Linked DNA regions of Breoghania sp. L-A4. The protein of the gene in region 1 interacts with the protein of each later gene in a pairwise test. Links are inferred from orthologs where the notes say so. Each region holds a gene or a part of one and is shown on either strand. Other genes may lie near its edges.

Region 1 (9,837 bases):
TCGCGACGGACGCTGCTGTGGAAATCCCCGCCGCGGAGGAAGCGGCCGCCGCGCCGTTGGTCACCGACGCCGCCCTGCCGCAGGTCGTGGATGAGGCCATCGCCGAGGCGCTTGAGGCCGATCCGCCTTCTGGGCGCGTCGTCACGGATGATACAGATGCGGAACCAGCCGAAGACGCCACTGGCAACGAAACGCCTGAGTCGGAAAAGCGCTCCTGGTTCCAGCGCCTGAAGCAGGGTCTGTCGCGGTCCTCTTCCGCGCTGTCGGACAACATCACGGGCGTGTTCCGCAAGCGCAAGCTCGACGACGCGGCACTCGAGGAACTCGAGGATATCCTCATCCAGGCCGATCTCGGGGTCGAAACGGCGATGGCCATCACCGAACGGCTCGCCGAAGGCCGCTACGACAAGGAGATCTCCGGCGAGGAGGTCAAGGCCGTGCTCGCCGAGGAAGTGGAGAAGGTGCTGGCGCCCGTCGCCCTGCCGCTCGATCTGGACAGCGGCCACAAGCCTCACGTGGTGCTGATGGTCGGCGTCAACGGCACCGGCAAGACCACGACGATCGGCAAGCTGGCCGCCAAGCTGACCAGTGAGGGAAAGACTGTCATGATGGCCGCGGGCGACACCTTCCGCGCCGCCGCCGTCGAGCAGTTGAAGATCTGGGGCGCGCGCACCGGGTCCACCGTAGTGTCGCGCGACACCGGCGCCGATGCCGCAGGCCTCGCCTTCGAGGCGCTGCAGCATGCGGTCAGGGACGGCGTCGACGTGCTGCTGATCGACACCGCCGGCCGGCTTCAGAACCGCGCCGAGCTGATGGCCGAACTGGAAAAGGTCGTCCGAGTCATCAAGAAGCAGATGCCCGACGCGCCGCATACCGTGTTGCTGACGCTGGACGCCACCACCGGCCAGAACGCCGTGCAACAGGTGGAGATCTTCGGGCGCACCGCCGGCGTCACCGGCCTGGTGATGACCAAGCTCGACGGGACCGCGCGCGGCGGCATTCTGGTGGCGATCGCCGCCAAGTTCGGGTTGCCGGTGCATTTCATCGGCGTCGGCGAAGGCATCAACGACCTCGAGCCGTTTTCGGCGAGTGACTTCGCCAAGGCGATCGTGGGCGGAACAGAGTAGGCGCACCGCCGCTTTCTGACCGGCCTCGATCCAGGCATGATGCAAATAGAGCTGAGCATGCAGAGCAAAAGGACCTGACACCCGTGGAATTCGAACACGATCCCAACGCGCCCGATCGCGAGGAAATCAATCCGCTCTTGAAACTGGCGCTGGAGCTGGGGCCATTGGCGGTGTTCTTCTTCGCCAACGCGCGCGGCGAGAGCCTGGCGAAACTGTTTCCCGCCCTGGGGGATCTTGGCGGCCCGCTGTTCGTCGCCACCGCCGCCTTCATGGTGGCCATCACAATCTCGCTGGTCGTCTCCTACGTGCTGACGCGGCGGCTGCCGGTGATGCCCGTGGTTACCGGTGTGGTGGTGCTGGTGTTCGGCGGATTGACGCTCTATTTGCACGACGAGCTGTTCATCAAGCTCAAGCCGACCATCGTCAACGCCCTGTTCGGCGCGGTGCTGCTGGGCGGGCTGCTCTTTGGAAAATCGTTGCTGGGCTATGTGTTTGACAGCGTCTTCAAGCTCGATGCAGAAGGCTGGCGCAAGCTGACCCTGCGCTGGGGGCTGTTCTTTTTCTTTCTCGCGGTGCTCAACGAAGTCGTCTGGCGCTCGTTTTCGACCGACTTCTGGGTGTCGTTCAAGGTTTTCGGCATGATGCCGATCACTTTCCTGTTCACCCTGTCGCAGCTGCCGCTGATCTCGAAGCACTCGCTTGTGCCGCTCGGCGAAAAGCGGGACTAAGGCGCTTTCGGGATCGCGCGGGTCAGGTCGCCAGATTGATCTTGTGCTCTTCGTCGGGATCCCGGTGGGGGCCGTAGACGACTCCCGGTGCGGTCCCGGGATAGAGCGGCGTGCGCCCTTCGTCCTTCAGATGCCGCGCGCCTTCATGCCGCATACCCAGCGCCTGCCTGGCGTGTTCCGCAGTCGCCTGATAGGCGGCGACCCCGTCGAGCCGCGGCGCCTCTTCATGATGCGCGTCGACAAACACCGCCGGATCCTCGGCGGCATCCGCGATTGCTTCGCGCTCGGCATCGTCGTGCGGCACGATCTCGGTATGCGCCGGATCGTTTCGATCGTGCCCCTTACGATGATGATCGGTCGAATGATCCGCCGCCTTGATGAGCGGAACGGGTGGCTGCAGCCTTTCCACAGTGTATGACATGTCGGGCCTCCTGCCGGGCCTTCTGGCCCGATGATGGCCGGATCCCGTGCGCGGCCATACTGTAGTGTCGCAAGAATTTGTTAATCAATGCTTACGCAAGGTTAATCGTGAAAACTGCGCATATTCCCCGAAATTGGGCATTTCATCGCCTCAATTCACGCTAAACTCGGCTTCAGGGAAGGATCCGGGATGCGCGAATACACCGACGAATCACTGCGCAAGGCGCTGGATGGCGAGATCATCGCACCCGGCGAACCCGTGCGCCTGCGCCCCGCCGGACCCGATCTGGAATCGGACGGAGAGGGGGCTCAGGCGGATCCGCGCGATGAGGCGCGGGTGAGGGCGCGATTCTTCAAGACGCTGAAAAAGGCCGCGCGCCAGATCCCGTTCATGGACGAACTGGTCGCCGCCTACTATTGCGCGCTCGACCCCGCCTCGCCGCCCAGGGTGCGCGGAACGCTGATCGCGGCCCTCGCCTATTTCGTGCTGCCGTTTGACGCGGTGCCCGATTTCCTGCTCGGCATCGGCTTCGGCGACGACGCCACGGTGCTGCTGGCCGCCATCGGCCTTGTGCGCGCGCACATCCGTGACGAGCATCTTGAAGCCGCCCGCGCGACGCTGGCGGACGATGACGACCCGCTTGCCTAGTTGAGCGGACAGGTCGTGGCCACGGGCAGATCGGCAGACACGGGCGGATCGGGGAAATATTGCGTCATGCGCTGGACCCGTTCGGCCATCTCCGTGCCGTGCAGCAGTTCCACCAGCTTCAGAGATTCATCGAGGCCCGAGGAGATTCCGCCGCCGGTCAACCGGTTGCGGTCATGCACATACCGCGGCGCGCCGGGGGCGACCTTGATATCCGGGTATTCCTTCAGACAGGGAATGAACGCCCAATGCGTCGTGGCCTCGAATCCGTCCAGAAGGCCGGCGGCGGCGAGCAGCAGCGCGCCCTCGCAGACCGAGCAGACATAGCGCGCGCCCTGCGCCTGACGGATCAGAAAATCGAGATAAGTCCGCTGCGGATCGGCAATGATTCGCTTGAGCTCGTCAGGATCTCCGCCCGGCACCCACAGCACATCGAGTTGCCCGGCGGTCTCGAAGGTATGGCTGACCTTGAAGGTGAACCCGTCCCGCGTGGTGACGTCGCAGTCGCTTTGCCCGATGAGCCGGATTTCCGCCGGAGGCGCGAACTGCCGCATCCAGCCAAGGATTTCATAGGGGCCTGTCACGTCGAGCAGGTCGACATGCGGATAGACCGGCATCCCGATAATCATCGCCATCCCTCCTCGTTCGCTTGCACCGGCATGCGGCGATTGTCGCGCAACGGAGCACGCGTGCGATGAGGAAACTCACAGGAAGGCTTGAAAGCACGCCGGTCCATGCGTCCCGCTCAAAAGCCTGACTTGCGCCCGGCGATCAGCCAGTAGACGAAACCCGCGGCGAAGCCGGCGGCAAGAAAGATGTTCCAGTCCGCGGGCAGGCGCACGTCTGGCGCCGGCGGGATCCACGTTGCGACGACGATGGCCAGCGACACCAGCCCGCCTGCTACCAGATGATAGATCAGACCCCGGATATGCTTCACCTCCGCCAGCACGATCGCCAGCCCCGCGGGCACCAGCGCCATGGCGCCGATGAAACTGGTCGCGAAGGTGGCGAGAAACAGCGCCGCAAAGACACCGACCGTGCCGTCACCGGTGGCCAAGAGACCGCCCTCGACATCCCAGCCGCTGTATGTGGTGAAATCCACCGCCCAGCCTTCCGCCGAGAACACCAGCACCAGGCTCGCGGTGTAGCAGGCGGCGACAAAGCCGAAGGCTATGACGACCAGTCGGCCGAAGAGGCGGAGGATATCGTCCATGATCCAGATTCGTCTCAGCCGGCGGCGCCGGAGGCGGCTTCAAGCGCCTCGCGGTCCTTGCGCTTCATGCGCTCGGATTCCGATTTCAGCTGGCCGCAGGCCGCCAGGATATCGCGGCCGCGCGGCGTGCGGATCGGCGAGGCGTATCCCGCTCGGTTGACCACCTCGGCAAACACCTCGATCTGCTCCCAGTCGGAGCACTCGTAGTCCGAGCCCGGCCACGGATTGAAGGGAATCAGGTTGATCTTCGCCGGAATGCCCTCCAGCAGCTTCACCAGCTTCTTGGCGTCGGCGATGCTGTCGTTGACGCCCTTCAGCATCACGTACTCGAAGGTGATGCGGCGGGCGTTGGAGACGCCGGGATAGGTGCGGCAGGCCTCCAGCAACTCCGCGAGCGGATATTTCTTGTTGATCGGCACCAGCACGTCGCGCAGATCGTCGCGCACCGCGTGCAGCGAGATCGCCAGCATGCAGCCGATCTCCTCGCCGGTGCGCGCGATCATCGGCACCACACCGGAGGTGGACAGGGTGATGCGGCGCCTGGACAGGCTCAGCCCGTCGCCGTCCGACGCGATCAGCAGCGCCTTCTTAACCTCGTCGAAATTGTACAGCGGCTCGCCCATGCCCATCATCACGACGTTGGAGACCAAGCGGCCCTCGCTGGGCACGGAGAAGCCCTGCGGCGTGTCGATGTCGGGGAAGTCGCCCAGCCGGTCGCGCGCCACCATGATCTGCATGATGATCTCTTCCGAGGTCAGGTTGCGCACCAGCTTCTGCGTGCCCGTATGACAGAAGGTGCAGGTCAGCGTGCAGCCCACCTGGCTGGAGACGCACAGCGTGCCGCGGCCTTCCTCGGGAATATAGACGGTCTCGATGTCCACCGGCCGGCCGGCGCCGCGCGGCGGAAAGCGCATCAGCCACTTGCGGGTGCCGTCGACGGAAATCTGTTCCGCGACGATTTCGGGCCGCGTCATTGAGTAGACATGGGCCAGCGTCGTGCGCAGTTCCTTCGACACATTGGTCATGTGATCGAACTCGGTGAAGCCGCGCACGTAGATCCAGTGCCACAGTTGCGCCACCCGCATGCGCACCTGCTTGTCGGCGACGCCCACCGCGCGCAGCGCATCGCCCAGTTCCTCGCGTGACATGCCCACCAGCGATGGTTTGGCCGGCGTCACCGCCGGAGCCACACCGATGGCCGGAGCCGCATTGCCGTGGGAAATATCGAGGGAAACCGCCATTGCGCTTGCTCTTTGCCGGCCCATCCGGGCCGCTCCTGGTGCCTGGCGCGGACCATACCGCCGCCTGAACGAAAGCAGGGCGGTGACCAAGCGTCACCACCCCGCGTTTATAGCTCTATATAGCGCGTTTTTGAAACCGCGCTACTCCTGTCGTTATTTGCAGGCTTCCGACGCCGCGTTCACCGCAGCCGTGATGCCCGCCAGGGAGTAGGTGTAACTGGTTGCAGTGCCGCGCGAGGATTCGCCGGAGACCTTCATCGCCCGGCCCGCGCGCATCGCCGAAACCAGACGGGCCTCGTCGGCGGCGTTCTTCACCCACGCCCCGTCACCCTTGGTGAACATCTCGAACTTCTGGCCATCCACGTCGACCGAAACGGATGAGTTTTCCTTGAACGGATAGCCCACGAGCAGGCTCGGTTCGTTGGAAACACCCTCGTTGGGGCGCGTGGAGACGAAGAAGAACACATCTCCATGGTTGCGGTCGGTGGGCGACAGCGTTGTCGGCTTCGACAAGGCGTAGCAGAACTTGCCGTTCTGCCCCGAATGCGCGTAGGCCGCCCAGTCCTTGAATTGATTCAGGAGTGTGGGCGACTGCGCGTTCGCAGCAGCGCCTGAAAAAGCGAGGGCCAGAATGGCCATGGCCAACATTCGTGCGTGCATCATCTCGTAACCGCTTTATTTGCGCCAAGTTGAGTGGATTTGTTCAACAGCTGTAAACCTCAATCAAACGTTACCCGATCGCCGGTTACGAAAGGGTTGATCCCGTCCGTCGAATTGCGGAATGGTGCGGAAATCCGCACATTTCCGCCGTTTTATGGATCAAATTTGATTGCCCGGACGGCTGGGTCCGGTCAGAAAGCCGCTGCAATTGCTCTTAACCGCGGTGCACTCGCCCCCTTCCGGCGGTTGAAAGGGGCAACAAAGCACGCGCGGCAAAACGCTGTGACCACAAATCGGCGAGAGTATGGCGGCGCCGTCCGCGCGCCGGCGTATCGGCTCAGATATCGTCGCGGCCACCGATCTTGCCGCCGCGGAACGTCGGCTTGCCGTGAATGTGCTCGCTGAGTTCCGCGCGCGGCGCCCCCGAGCCGATTGGCCGCTCGGCGAAACGCCCCAGCGTGCGCACCCGGTCGTACATGACGATGGCCCCGGCCGTGGCGACATTGATGCAGAAGCCGGTCGGGATCTTGATGATGTGATCGCAGCGTTCCTGCATTTCCGGTGACAGCGAGCCGCGCTCGGGACCCAGGATATAGGCCGCCTTGAGCGGATGACCGAAGCTCGGCAGCTCGATGGCGTCGTCCGTCAGTTCGATGCCGACAAGCTGGCAGCCCTTGGGCAGGGCCATTTCTGCGATCGACCCCCACGCGTAGTAGGGCATGTGATCGGGGCTGTTTGAGGTGTCCGACGCCGGGGCCCGGCGGATCTTCTGTGCGGCGTCGACGGTGAAGAAGAAGCTCGCGCCAAACCCGTGCGCCGAACGCATCAGGTTGCCGAAATTCATCACCTTGGAAAGACCTTCGGCGCCGACGGCGAAATAACCGCGCATGGTGTTCTCGTTTTTTACATCCCGGAGGGTGCGGTCATAGCCCCATCGGGGCCCGCCTGACAAGGCCGCGGCATGGTTAATGAAACCTTTCCATCGCTCATCACGCGTGATACCAGCGTGCGGGGATTCCAAACGCTGGGTTGGTGGAATGAGAGCAGTTGTTTGCGAGGCTTTTGGGCCTCCGTCTTCCTTGACCATTGCGGACATCAAGGCGCCGCAGGCCGGGCCGGGCGAGGTCGTCGTCGATGTGAAGGCCGCGGCGCTCAACTTCTTCGACACGCTGATCATCGAAGGCAAATACCAGGTGCGGCCGCCGATGCCGTTTTCGCCCGGCGCGGAAATGGCGGGCGTCGTCGCTTCCGTCGGTGATGGCGTCACGCGAGTGAAGCCCGGCGACAAGGTCGCCGCCTATACGAAATTCGGCTGCTGCCGCGAACAGGTCCTGCTCTCCGAGGACGATGTGATCGCCGTGCCCGACGGCGTGGATTTTGAGACCGCGGCCGGGCTGATGGTCACCTACGGCACGACCATGCACGCGCTGCGCGGCCGCGCCCGGCTTCAAGAGGGCGAGACGATTGCCGTGCTCGGCGCCTCGGGCGGCGTCGGTCAGGCAGCGGTGGAAATCTCCAAGCTGATGGGCGCGCGCGTCATCGCCTGCGCCTCATCGGAGGAGAAGCTGGCGTTCGCCAGGAAATCCGGTGCCGACGAAACGGTTAATTACGCCGAGGAAGACCTCAAGACACGGCTCAAGGCGCTGACCGGCGGCTGCGGCGTCGACGTGGTCTATGACCCGGTCGGCGGCGCTTACGCGGAAGCGGCGCTGCGCGCCACGGCCTGGCGCGGCCGCTTCCTGGTGATCGGCTTCGCCTCGGGCGAAATCCCGAAGATCCCGCTCAATCTCGCGCTTCTCAAGGGGTGCGACATTCTCGGCGTGTTCTGGGGCGAGGCCATCGTGCGCGAGCCCGAGGACCATTGGGCCGATGTGGCGCAGCTTCTCGCCTGGGCGGCGGAGGGCAAGCTCAAGCCGCATATCCATGCCGTCTACCCGCTGGTGCAAACCGCCGAGGCGCTCGAGGAGCTGGCCCAACGCCGCGCGCTGGGCAAGGTCATCGTCAAGCCCTGAGCATTGCCTGGACCATCGCGCTCAAAGCGGCCAGAACACCAGGATCGCCGGAACGCCGGTGACGACGATCAGGATCTCGAGCGGCAGGCCCATGCGCCAGTAGTCCGAGAAGGCGTAGCCACCCGGCCCCAGGATCAGCGTGTTGTTCTTGTGGCCGATCGGCGTCAGGAACGCGCAGGAGGCGGCCACCGCCACAGCCATCAGGAACGGATCAGGGCTGACGTTGAGGCTGTGGGCGATATCGATGGCCACCGGTGCTCCAATCACCGCCGTGGCGGTGTTGTTGAGCACGTCCGACAGGGTCATGATCACCACCATCAGCACGAACAGTACGGCCGCCGCCGGCATACCGGCCGTCAGCCCGACAATTCCTTCCGCGATCAATGTGGTCCCGCCGGATTCCTCAAGCGCGATGCCGAGCGGGATCATCGAGCCCAGAAGCACCACCACCGGCCACTCGATGTGATCGTAAACCTCGCGGATCGGCACGATGTCGAACAGCACGTAAAGCGCGACGACGAAGCCAAGGGCGATGGGCAGCGCGACGAAGCCGAATGTGGCCCCCGCGATGGCGGCCGCGAAAATTCCCACTGCAAGCGCCGCCCGGCGGTGCTGCGTGACCCCGATGCCACGCGCGGCAAGCGGCAGCGCGCCGAGCCAGCGCGTGACATCGGCCAGCCGGTCGGACGGACCGTAAAGCAGCAGGATGTCGCCGGCGCGCACAGTCAGCCGCGCCACGCGTTCGTAAAAGCGGCGGCCATGGCGCGAGACGCCCAGCAGGGTGACGCCCTGCCGGCGGAGCAATTGCAGGGCCAGCGCGGAGCGGCCGTCGAGCCGCGAATCGCGCGGCACCACCACCTCTGTCAGGCCCATGCCCTCGCCGGTGGCGGAACCGGTACGCTTGTCTCCGGCGACCTCAAGCTTGGCCACGCCACGGAACCTGTCAATCCCCTCGGGCGTCGCCTCGACGATCAGCACATCGCCGGGCCGGATCTCGACATAGCGTGAGGAGGCGGAGAACCGCGTCTTCGCCCGGGCCAGGCCGATCACCGCCACGTTGGCCTCCTCGGTCTCCTCGTCGATTTCGCCCAGCTTCTTTCCCACGAGGGGGGAGTCATCGCCCACAATCAGTTCCGCGATGTAGTCGTCGAGATCGAACAGGCTTTCCTCGCCGCCGCCGGAGCGCACCCGCGTCGGCAACAGCCGCCAGCCGATGAGGGCGACGAAGATCAGCCCCACGGTGGCGCAGGCCAGGCCCACGGGCGCGAAATCGAACATGCGGAACGGCCCGTCGAGCGACCGTGCGCGGATCTGGGAAATGATGATGTTCGGCGGGGTGCCGATGAGCGTGACCATGCCGCCGAGAATCGTGGCGAAGGCCAGCGGCATCAGGGTCAGCCCCGGTCCGCGTCCGGCGCGCTGCGCGGTCTGCAGGTCGACCGGCATCAACAGCGCCAGCGCCGCCACGTTGTTCATGAAGGCGGAGAGCACGGCCCCAATGCCGCCCATCAGCGCGATATGGCTTCCCAGTCCTCTGCCGCCGCCGACGACCTGGCGGGTGATGATCTCAACCGCGCCGGAATTGACCAGCCCGCGCGAAACCACCAGCACCAGGGCGACGATAATCGTCGCCTCGTTGCCGAAGCCCATGAAGGCGTCCTCGACCGGAATCGTGCCCAGGGCGACCGCCACCAGCAGCGCCAGGAAAGCGACAAGGTCGTAGCGCCAACGGCCCCACAGCATCAGCGCGAAGACAGCGAAGAAAATCGCAAAAAGGACGATCTGATCAA
Region 2 (9,847 bases), 1.3 Mb from region 1 along the record:
CTCTACGCCCCTCCCGCCGTCCAGGCTGTGATGCGCGCCACAATTTTTACCCTTGTCAAATGTCCGGACAATTTCGCGGCGTATCCAACCGGCTCGGCGCTCGGGAAACGCCATGCCCGCGCGAGCGTGGAACTTCCGCCTCCGTGAGGGGTTGGATGATCACACAACCTGACCAAGGAGAATCGCAATGGAAAACCGTGACCGAGAGACAACCGTCGTCCACAGCGCCAACGGATCGGGCGCCGGATGGTTTATCGCCGGCGCCCTGGTGGTCGCATTGATCGCCGGCGGCCTGTTCTTCATGAATGGCGGGATTTCGACGGACAGGACGGTCGATATCGAGGTGACGACGCCGCCCGCCGCGACCGAACCGGCCGCGCCAGCCGCACCGGCCGAATAACAGCCGCGCCCGCGACACTCAGTGCGCGCCGGCCATCAACTGCTGGGCCGCAGCGCGCGCCTCGTCCGTGATGACGCTGCCCGCCAGCATGCGGGCGATTTCCTCGCGGCGTTCTGCCTCACCGATCGGATTGACGCGGGTGGCGACCCGATCCGCGTCGATCGCTTCCTTGGCGATCAGAAGATGACCGATGGCGCGCGCGGCAACCTGCGGCGCATGGGTGACGGTGAGCACCTGCACGGTGGCAGCGAGGCGCGCCAGGCGGTGACCGATGGCTTCCGCCACAGCCCCACCAACGCCGGTGTCGATTTCATCGAAGACCAGCGTCGGTGCGGAGCCCTTGTCGGCCAGCGAGACTTTCAGCGCCAGCAGGAAGCGCGACAGCTCACCCCCCGACGCCACCTTCATCATCGGCCCCGGACGGGTGCCTGGGTTGGTCTGCACCCAGAATTCCGCCTGATCGATGCCATCGGCCGTGCGCGCTTGCGGGTCGGAGGCGAGTTGCACGATGAACCGCGCGCGCTCCAGCTTCAGCGCCGGCAGCTCCAGGGCCACGACGGCTTCCAGCGCGGCGGCCGTCTCGTGCCGCCTGCCGCTGAGTGCAAGAGCAAGCGCATCGTAGGTGGCGCGTGCCTCTTGCACCGCGCTTTCCAGCTTGCCGAGCTTTTCCTCGCCCGCGTCCAGATCGCTGAGATCGGCGGCCATGCGGTCGCGCAGGGCGGGCAGTTCGTCCACCGGCACGGAAAACTTGCGGCCCGCGGCGCGCAGGGCGAACAGCCGCTCCTCGGTCTGCTCCAGCTCACGGGGATCAAAATCGGTTTCACGCAAGGCATGTTCGAGACTGCCGCGTGCGTCTTCCAGCGCATCCAGCGCCTGACCCAGCGAGGTGATCGGAGCGCTCAGCAAGCCGCCCGCCTGATCAGCCTTGCGCTCAAGCCGGCGCAACAGCCCGGCGAGCTCGGGAATCGGCGAGCCGTTGCCGTGCAGCGCTTCATGCGCCTCGCCGATGTCGCCGGCGACCTTCTCCACCTGCATCATCTGGTGACGGCGCGCGGCCAAATCCTCCTCCTCGCCCGGCTGCGGGGCGAGTGTGGTCAACTCGTCAACGGCGGCGCGCAGGAAATCCGCCTCTCGGCGCGCGTCCTCGATGCGGGCGCGATGATCCTTGAGCGCCTTGTCCGCGGCGCGAACGGCGCGATAGGCCTCGGTGACGGCCGCCGCGTCGGCTTCCAACCCGCCAAACGCGTCCAGCAGCGCCCGGTGGCTGGCGGGATCCACCAACGCCCGGTCATCGTGCTGGCCGTGGATCTCGACGAGTTGCGTGCCGATCTCGCGCAGCAGGCTGGCGCTGACGGGACGGTCGTTGATGAAGGCGCGGGTGCGGCCATCGGCACTCTGGGCGCGGCGCAGGATGATGTCGCCGTCATCCTCGATATCGTTGGCCCTGAGAAGCGACCGCGTGGGGTGATCCACCGCGACATCGAAGGCCGCGGTAACCTGGCCCTGGCTTTCGCCGTGCCGCACCAGCGAGGCGTCGCCACGTCCGCCAAGCGCCAGCGACAGCGCGTCGAGGAGGATCGACTTGCCCGCGCCGGTCTCGCCGGTCAGAACCGTCATTCCGGCGGTGAAATCGATATCCAGCCGGTCGATCAGAACGATATCGCGGATCGAAAGCGCTGCCAGCATGGGCGGTGTGATGTCTCTAAAAGAGAAAACTAGAGAATGTTGATACCGTCAAACGCCTTGCTGATCCAGCTGCCTTCATCGGCGCTGGGTTCATAGCCGCCCTTCTTGAGCAGCGTGTAGGCGTCCTTGTACCAGCGGCTGTCGGGGAAGTTGTGACCCAGAACGGCGGCGGCTGTCTGCGCTTCGGATACGACGCCGAGCGAGAAATACGCCTCCGTCAGGCGGGCCAGCGCCTCTTCCACGTGGCGCGTCGTCTGGTAGCGCATGACCACTTCGCGGAACCGGTTGATGGCCGCGATATAATTGCGCTTGTCCAGATAGTAGCGCCCGACTTCCATTTCCTTGCCGGCCAGCTGATCCTGGGTCACCCGGATCTTCTTCTTCGCGTCGGCGGCGTATTCGCTGTCGGGATAGCGGCGCACCAGCTCCGACATCGCCTCGAGCGCCTTCTCCGTGGTCTTCTGGTCACGCGTCACGTCCGGCATCTGACGGAAGTAGGACTGGCCGATGATGTAGAGTGCGTAGGCCGCGTCCGGGCTGCCGGGATGCAGCGTCACGAAGCGCCGCGCCGAATTGATGGCTTCCTGGTACTTGCCGCGCGAATAATTGGCAAAAGCGATGTTGATCAGCGATTTGCGCGCGTACTCGGAATAGGGATGAAGCCGGTCGACTTCCTCGAATTTCTTCGCGGCGCCACTCAGATCTCCGCTGGCGCGCAGGGCGAGACCCTCGTTGTAGAGCTGATCCGCCGGCGTGTCGTCGAGCGCCAGGTCGTCGGTCTCGTTGGACGCGCAGGCGGCGACCGCCAACAGTCCCACCAGGGACGCGGCGCGCAAGGCGCGTGTGAAACCGTTGCGCTTCGCGCGGCTCGTTGACGTCAGACTACGCAGCACCTGGAGGCTCTCCCTCGCGTGACGGACCGCTGCTTGCGATCCCTAAACATGGCCATACCATACGGCCAGCCATTCAAACGGCAACCGGATATCCGTGCTTCTAGCCGAATATTGCCTTCAGCGTAAGCGCCAGCGCGCGCTTTCGTTCAACGGCTCGACCGAACAATTCCCGTGCATGCGAAATCGCGCGGCTTTGCAACTTTTTTAAGGCGTGAGGGGAACCCAGGCGGAAACGCTCTGGAATAATGGCCGCTCAGGAATGGTCCGGGCCGTAGGCGGGGGCGGAAATGTCGCTCGTCAGATCGACCGGGCGTGATTCGCGTTCGCGGCGCGCCGGACCCTCGACGATCTCATAGGCATCCTCGTCGCTGAACAGCGCGATGAGAACGGCATTGTTCATGGCGTGCCCGGCCTTGAACGAGCGGTACTCACCGAGAATAGGCAGACCGGAGAGCGCCAGATCGCCAACCGCGTCCAGCGTCTTGTGGCGGACGAACTCGTCCGCCCAGCGGGTGCCTTCGGGATTGAGCACCCGATCGCCATCGATGGCGACGGAGTTTTCCAGCGACGAACCGCGGGCAAACCCCATGGCCCAGAGCTTCTCGACGTCGCTGACGCGGCCGAAGGTGCGCGCGCGCGCGATCTCGGTGCGGAACAGCTCCGGCGTCAGATCGCCGACAAACGACTGGCGGCCGATCAGCGGCGTCTCGAAATCGATGGTGACGTCGAACCGCATCCCCTCATAGGGCCGCAGTTCGCTGACCGCGCCCTTGTTCTCGACACGAATGGGCTTCTTGATACGGATGTAGCGGCGCAGCGCGGCCTGCTTCACGAGACCGACCTGATCAATGGCGTCGACGAACTGGATGGCGCTTCCGTCCATCACAGGCACTTCGTCGCCGTCGAGTTCGACGAGCACGTTGTCGACACCGAGGCCGCGCAGGGCCGCCATCAGATGCTCGATCGTGCAGACAGACGCGGATTTCTTGCCGATCACCGTGCACAGCGCGGTTGCGGAAACAGCCGACCAGATGGCGTCGATTTCAACTTCCGATCCGTCGGCGCCCGTGCGCACGAACACGATTCCGGTGTTTTCATCCGCGGGATAGAGCGTGAGCGAGGCGGGTTCACCGGAGTGAACGCCAATGCCGGACAAGCGAATCTGGTCTGCGAGAGTCTGCTGCTTGCTGCTCATGTCCGTCATTCAGAAATCCCCGCGCAGCCCGGAGGCCGCTCCCCTCGCCGCATCAGCGCCCCGCCGATGCGTCTATCATTCGCTGTTTTTCGCCGTTTTCCGGGACCGAGCCGCTCCTGGAAAGACCAGAGGGTGGCATTGAATCGATTCCGTTCATCAACCGTGAACGGACAATAGCGCTCGCGCCGCAGGGGCCGAAATAAAGCTTTATTACGCATTGTAACGAAAGTCGCGCCGGCATCGGCCCAACCCACGGCCGCCCACCGAGCCACAAGGGGTGCTCAAACGCAAACGGCCCGGCAAAATGCCGAGCCGCCGCCTTGCGAAGGGCAGTGAGAAAGCCTGTGCGTCAGTTGGCCTGACGACGCAGGAACGCCGGGATTTCCAGCTGATCGTCATCCGAGGCGTGGTGAGCCTGAGACGCCATGCGACCCTGATGATCCTGACGGGGATGCGGATCCTGACGGCCATGCGGATCGAGCTGACCCGCCGCGCCGCGCGGCTGAGGCGCCGCCGGACGCTGGGTGTACTCGGCCGGAGCCGGCTGACGCTGTTCGGGCGCATGATGGGCGTAGGCATCCTCGCCCTCATAGCCTTCGGCGTCGTCCTCGCGGCGGCCGAGGCCGCTGGCCAGACGGCGCAACAGGCTCATCGGCCGACGATCGTCTTCGCCATGCTCGTCGTAATGTTCACCAGCCTGATGAATTTCAGCCTGCACCATCGGCGGAAAGTCTTCCACACGCGGCATCCGCGGCGCGGCATCCGCCGCCACCGGCGGGATGTAGGGTTCGGCCGCGGGCTCAGGCGCGGCCCGCGGGGCCACCGGAAGGGCATCCACTTCCACCGGCACGTCCGGCTCGCTGACCAGCGCGGGGTTCGGCTGGTAGCTTTCGATGGTCACGCCGGGGTCGGTCGCGACCGGGGTCGGCATGGCGATGGCCAGCTCGGCTTCCAGACGCTCGGCCGGGTCCGGCTCGATGCGGGTGGGGGCTGCCGGCGTGGCAGCGACCTGTTCGCGCGGTGCGGAGGAGCGCGTGGTCGCCGATTTCAGCCGCTCGGCCAGTTCGGCCATGCGGGCTTCGGCCGGCGAGGAATCCTCGCGCATGTCGCGGTCGATGCCCGTGGCGACGACGGAGACGCGGATGGAGCCTTCCATGCCCTCGTCAAAGGTCGCGCCCATGATGATGTTGGCTTCCTCGTCGACTTCCTCGCGGATGCGGGTCGCCGCCTCGTCCACCTCGAACAGGGTCATGTCCTTGCCGCCGGTGATCGAGATCAGCAGGCCCTTGGCGCCCTTCATCGTGGTCTCGTCGAGCAGCGGGTTGGCGATCGCCGCCTCGGCGGCCTGCAGCGCGCGGCCGTCGCCGGAGGATTCACCGGTGCCCATCATCGCCTTGCCCATGCCGCGCATGATCGAGCGGACATCGGCGAAGTCGAGGTTGATGAGGCCTTCCTTGACCATCAGATCGGTGATGCAGGCAACACCGGAATAGAGCACCTGATCGGCCATCGCGAAGGCATCCGCGAAGGTCGTCTGGGCATTGGCGAGCCGGAACAGGTTCTGGTTGGGAATGACGATGAGCGTATCGACATTCTGCTGCAGTTCCTCGATGCCGTGCTCGGCCAGGCGCATGCGGCGCTGGCCTTCGAACTGGAACGGCTTGGTGACGACGCCGACGGTGAGAATACCGCGTTCGCGCGCCGCCCGGGCGATCACGGGAGCCGCACCGGTGCCGGTGCCGCCGCCCATGCCGGCGGTGATGAACACCATATGCGCGCCGGTCAGGTGGTCGTTGAGCTCGTCGAGAACTTCTTCCGCTGCCGCGCGGCCGACTTCCGGCTGCGACCCCGCACCCAGACCTTCGGTGACCGCGACGCCCATCTGGACGACGCGCTCGGACTGCGACAGGGCCAGCGCCTGGGCGTCGGTGTTGGCGACGACGAAGTCGCACCCCTGCAGGCCGGCCTGGATCATGTTGTTGACGGCGTTGCCGCCGGCGCCACCGATTCCGAAGACGGTGATCCTCGGCTTCAGCTCCGTTATATCGGGCATTTTGAGATTGATGGTCATGGCTTCCTCATATCCTTCCCGCGCGCCCTGAGACGGGCGGGCGGACTTCCCTCGCAAGTATCAAACCGGCTTTCGCCGCTACACGGCCCCACCACGAGCCGCAATTCAGAAACTCTCCCGGAACCACTGGCCCACACGCGCCAGATAACCGGTTCCGGTCATTCGCAGCTGCCGGCTGCGATCGGGTACGAACTGCTCCATCTGCGAGACTTGCGGATAGATCAGCAGGCCGACGGCGGTCGAAAAGGCAGGGCCTTTCGCCGCTTCCGGCAATCCTGTGATGCCCAGCGGGCGGCCGAGGCGCACGTGGCGCCCAAGGATCAGCCGCGCCTGTTCGGCGAGGCCGGTCATCTGGCTCGCACCGCCGGTGAGCACGACGCGCTTGCCGACCTGGCCGGCGAAGCCCGAGGCGTTGAGACGGTCGCGCACCAGCTCCAGCGTCTCCTCGATGCGCGGGCGAATGATCTTTGTCAGCACGCTGCGCGGGATCTGCTGCGGCAGGTCGCTTTCCTCGTCGACCGGCGGCACGCTGAGCAGATCGAAATCGTCGCCGCCGCCGGGCAAGGCGTTACCATACAGCGTCTTAATGCGTTCGGCGTCGCGCAGCCGGGTGGAGAGCCCGCGCGCGATGTCCGTGGTGACGTGATGGCCGCCGATGGCGATGGCGTCCACATGCACGGCCTGTCCCTCGACGAAGACGGCGAGCGACGTGGTGCCGCCGCCGAAATCGATGCAGGCGACGCCGAGTTCCGCCTCGTCGTCGACCAGGGTCGACAGGCCAGAAGCGAAGGGCGTGGCCACCATGGTCTCGACCTGCAGATGGCCGCGGTTGACGCAAAGCTCGAGATTGCGCACCGGCGGTGTGTCGGCGGTCACCACATGCATGTCGACGCCGAGCTTGCGGCCGATCATGGCGCGCGGATCATGGATGCCGCGGTTGCCGTCCAGCGTGTAGGCGATGGGCAGCGCGTGCACGATGGCGCGCCCGTCGACCGCGAAATGATCGCCGCCGGCGGTCAGCACCCGCTTGATGTCGGCCTCGGTGACCGCGTCGCCGTTGAGATCGACGCTGGCGCAGAAGATCTCGCTGGAAAGCCGGCCGCAGGTGGTGTTGACCAGCAGGCTCTCGACCGTCACCCCGGCCATGCGCTCGGCGGAATCCACCGCCAGGCGGATCGCCTGCTCGGCCAGGTCCAGATCGATGACGACGCCGGACTTGATGCCGCGGGAGCGCTGGTAGCCGTAGCCGAGCACCTCGACCGAATGGGTGCGGCCGGGCAGGGTTTCGTTTTCCTCGCGCGGGGTCAGCTTGGCGATCAGGCAGCACACCTTGGTCGAGCCGACATCGAGCACGGAAATGATCACGGAGCGGCGGCTGGGCAGCGGCTGCATGCGCGGCAGATAGGGAGAGGACGGCGACGCCATCAGGTGTCCTTCCCGTTCTTGTCAGCGCCATGGCGCGGTTGGCCGGAGGTCTGCCGGCGCAGCGCAGCATCCTTGGTGAGCCGCACCACAACGCGGTCGGCAAGCCGCAGGTCCACCGCGACGATGTCGCGCGACAGCAGGCCGCTGTCGTCGTCCAGACGCACCAGCTCGCTCAACGCCGCGTCGACGCCCTCTTCGGGCAGCCGCACGGTGATGCCGTTCTCAAGCACGAGATTCCAGCGGCGGTCGGCGATGAGGACGGCGGCGCGCACCCGCGAGCGCAACGACGGCATCGCGTCGAGCATGTCCGCCATGGCCTTGCCGCGTTCCTGGGCGCCGTGGCCCACCAGCAGCAGCAGGTTGGCATAGCGCTCGTCGACATCGTCGGTGATCACGCGGCCGTCGGCGTCGATGATCGAGATGATCTGGCCGCGCTGCCACAGGGCGAAGGGCTCGCGCTCCTCGACCGTGACCTGCAGCGTGCCGGGATAGAATTTCTGAACCGAGACGTTCTTGACCCAGGCGATCCGGGCGAGCCGGTCGCGCGCGGCCTGCGCGTCGAACAACAGAAGCGAGGAGCCATCGCGGATTTCGAGCGCTTCCAGGATCTGGAATTCGTCGGTCTCGCGCTGACCGGAGAGCTTGATCGCCTCGAAGGAGAAGCCCGCCGCCGCCGTCACCGTGTCGGCGACCGCCAGGGTGTGCCCGCCGAGCACGATGCCATACAGCCCGGTGGCCGCGAGGAAGCCCGCGGCGCCCGCGCGTCCGGCCCAACGCGGCAGGAAGGCGAGGAAGCCGGCGGAACGCCAGACAGGCCTCTGGTGCAGACGCGCGACGCCGCTGCGACGCGAAACGGCTTTCGCCGGCGCCTGCCGCGGTTCGTCCTGTCGTCTCTTCACCGATCGCAACTCGCGTTCTCCACAATCCAACTTACAAGCTCGGGGAAACCGTGCCCCGCGTGGGCCGCCATTTCCGGCACCAGCGAGGTCGCCGTCATTCCCGGCTGCGTATTAACTTCCAGGCAAATCAGTTCGCCGATGCCGTGAAGGCGGTCGTCATAGCGGAAGTCCGCCCGTGTCACGCCTGCACAACCCAACGCACGATGAGCCGTCAGGGTTAATTTCTGTACTTCTTGGTAAATATTCGGTGAAATTTCTGCCGGGAGGATGTGTTTAGATCCGCCAGCCACATATTTCGCGTCAAAGTCGTAAAAGTGGTGCCCTTCGGCAACAATGTCGATAACCCCAAGAGCGACGTCGCCCATCACCGCGCAGGTCAGTTCGCGCCCCGCGACATAGCGTTCGACCATGACGATGTCGCCGTAGGGCCAATCGTCGGCATAGAGCTGCTGAGGGGGATGCTCGGCATCCTCGCCGACGATCAGCACGCCAAAACTCGACCCCTCGTTGACCGGCTTGACCACATAGGGCGGCTTCATCGGGTGCGCCTTGGCGGCCTCGAGCCGATGCATGACCTTGTGCTCGGCGACCGGAACGCCGGCGGCCTTCATCACCGCCTTGGCGCGGTCCTTGTTCATCGCCAGCGCTGAAGCCATCACACCGGAATGGGTGTAGCGAATGCCCAGCACCTCCAGAAGACCCTGGATACAGCCGTCTTCCCCGTAGGGTCCATGCAGCGCGTTGAACGCCACATCCGGCTTCAAGTCCTTGAGAACAGTGGCGATATCCCGTGTAACGTCAACGCGCGTGACGGGGTAGCCAGCCTCCTCCAGCGCGTCCGCACAGGCATTGCCGGAGGACAGGCTGACGGGCCGTTCCGATGACCAGCCCCCATCAGGACGGCGACGTGTTTCTTACCGGTCATCTTTCGACCCCATACGTTCAGACTTGTGAAAATTCTTCGATCGCGACGCCGTCGGGGAACAGACCCAGACGCTTGATTTCCCATTCAAGGACAATGCCGGAATGCGCGCGCACGCGGCCGCGCACGGTCTCGCCGAGACGCTCCAGATCGCTCGCCGTGGCATCGCCCGTGTTGATCATGAAATTGCAGTGCATCGGCGACATCTGCGCGCCGCCGATGGTCAGACCGCGGCAGCCGGCCGCGTCGACTTCCTTCCACGCGGAGCTGCCGGGCGGGTTTTTGAATGTGGAGCCGCCGGTCTTCTCGCGGATCGGCTGGGCGTTCTCGCGATGCTCAACGACCGCAGCCATCTC

The links.
Region 2: the proteins of rlmN (region 1) and ftsZ interact in binary tests that used the Escherichia coli proteins (3 or more experiments, as listed by UniProt). The link is inferred for Breoghania sp. L-A4 from one-to-one orthologs.

Annotation. Positions count from the first base shown.
Region 1 is NZ_CP031841.1:4,943,368-4,953,204, forward strand. Bases 3,263-6,219 are described here. They hold rlmN (23S rRNA (adenine(2503)-C(2))-methyltransferase RlmN), read right to left. Parts: upstream 5,376-6,219; coding sequence 4,149-5,375; downstream 3,263-4,148. Other genes in these bases: D1F64_RS22605 (DJ-1/PfpI family protein), read right to left, coding at 3,263-3,550; D1F64_RS22610 (hypothetical protein), read right to left, coding at 3,667-4,134; D1F64_RS22620 (invasion associated locus B family protein), read right to left, coding at 5,529-6,014. Outside these bases: signal recognition particle-docking protein FtsY, read left to right, coding at 1-1,127; D1F64_RS22590 (septation protein A), read left to right, coding at 1,211-1,855; D1F64_RS22595 (hypothetical protein), read right to left, coding at 1,878-2,276; D1F64_RS22600 (YkvA family protein), read left to right, coding at 2,466-2,924; more of D1F64_RS22605, read right to left, coding at 2,921-3,262; D1F64_RS22625 (RNA methyltransferase), read right to left, coding at 6,373-7,122; D1F64_RS22630 (NADPH:quinone oxidoreductase family protein), read left to right, coding at 7,073-8,047; D1F64_RS22635 (SLC13 family permease), read right to left, coding at 8,069-9,837.
Region 2 is NZ_CP031841.1:3,603,572-3,613,418, forward strand. What follows is about bases 3,885-6,851. They hold ftsZ (cell division protein FtsZ), read right to left. Parts: upstream 6,246-6,851; coding sequence 4,524-6,245; downstream 3,885-4,523. Other genes in these bases: lpxC (UDP-3-O-acyl-N-acetylglucosamine deacetylase), read right to left, coding at 3,885-4,183; ftsA (cell division protein FtsA), read right to left, coding at 6,351-6,851. Outside these bases: D1F64_RS16480 (hypothetical protein), read left to right, coding at 188-400; DNA repair protein RecN, read right to left, coding at 419-2,086; D1F64_RS16490 (outer membrane protein assembly factor BamD), read right to left, coding at 2,116-2,898; more of lpxC, read right to left, coding at 3,233-3,884; more of ftsA, read right to left, coding at 6,852-7,670; D1F64_RS16510 (cell division protein FtsQ/DivIB), read right to left, coding at 7,670-8,569. UniProt on the Escherichia coli protein: Essential cell division protein that forms a contractile ring structure (Z ring) at the future cell division site. The regulation of the ring assembly controls the timing and the location of cell division.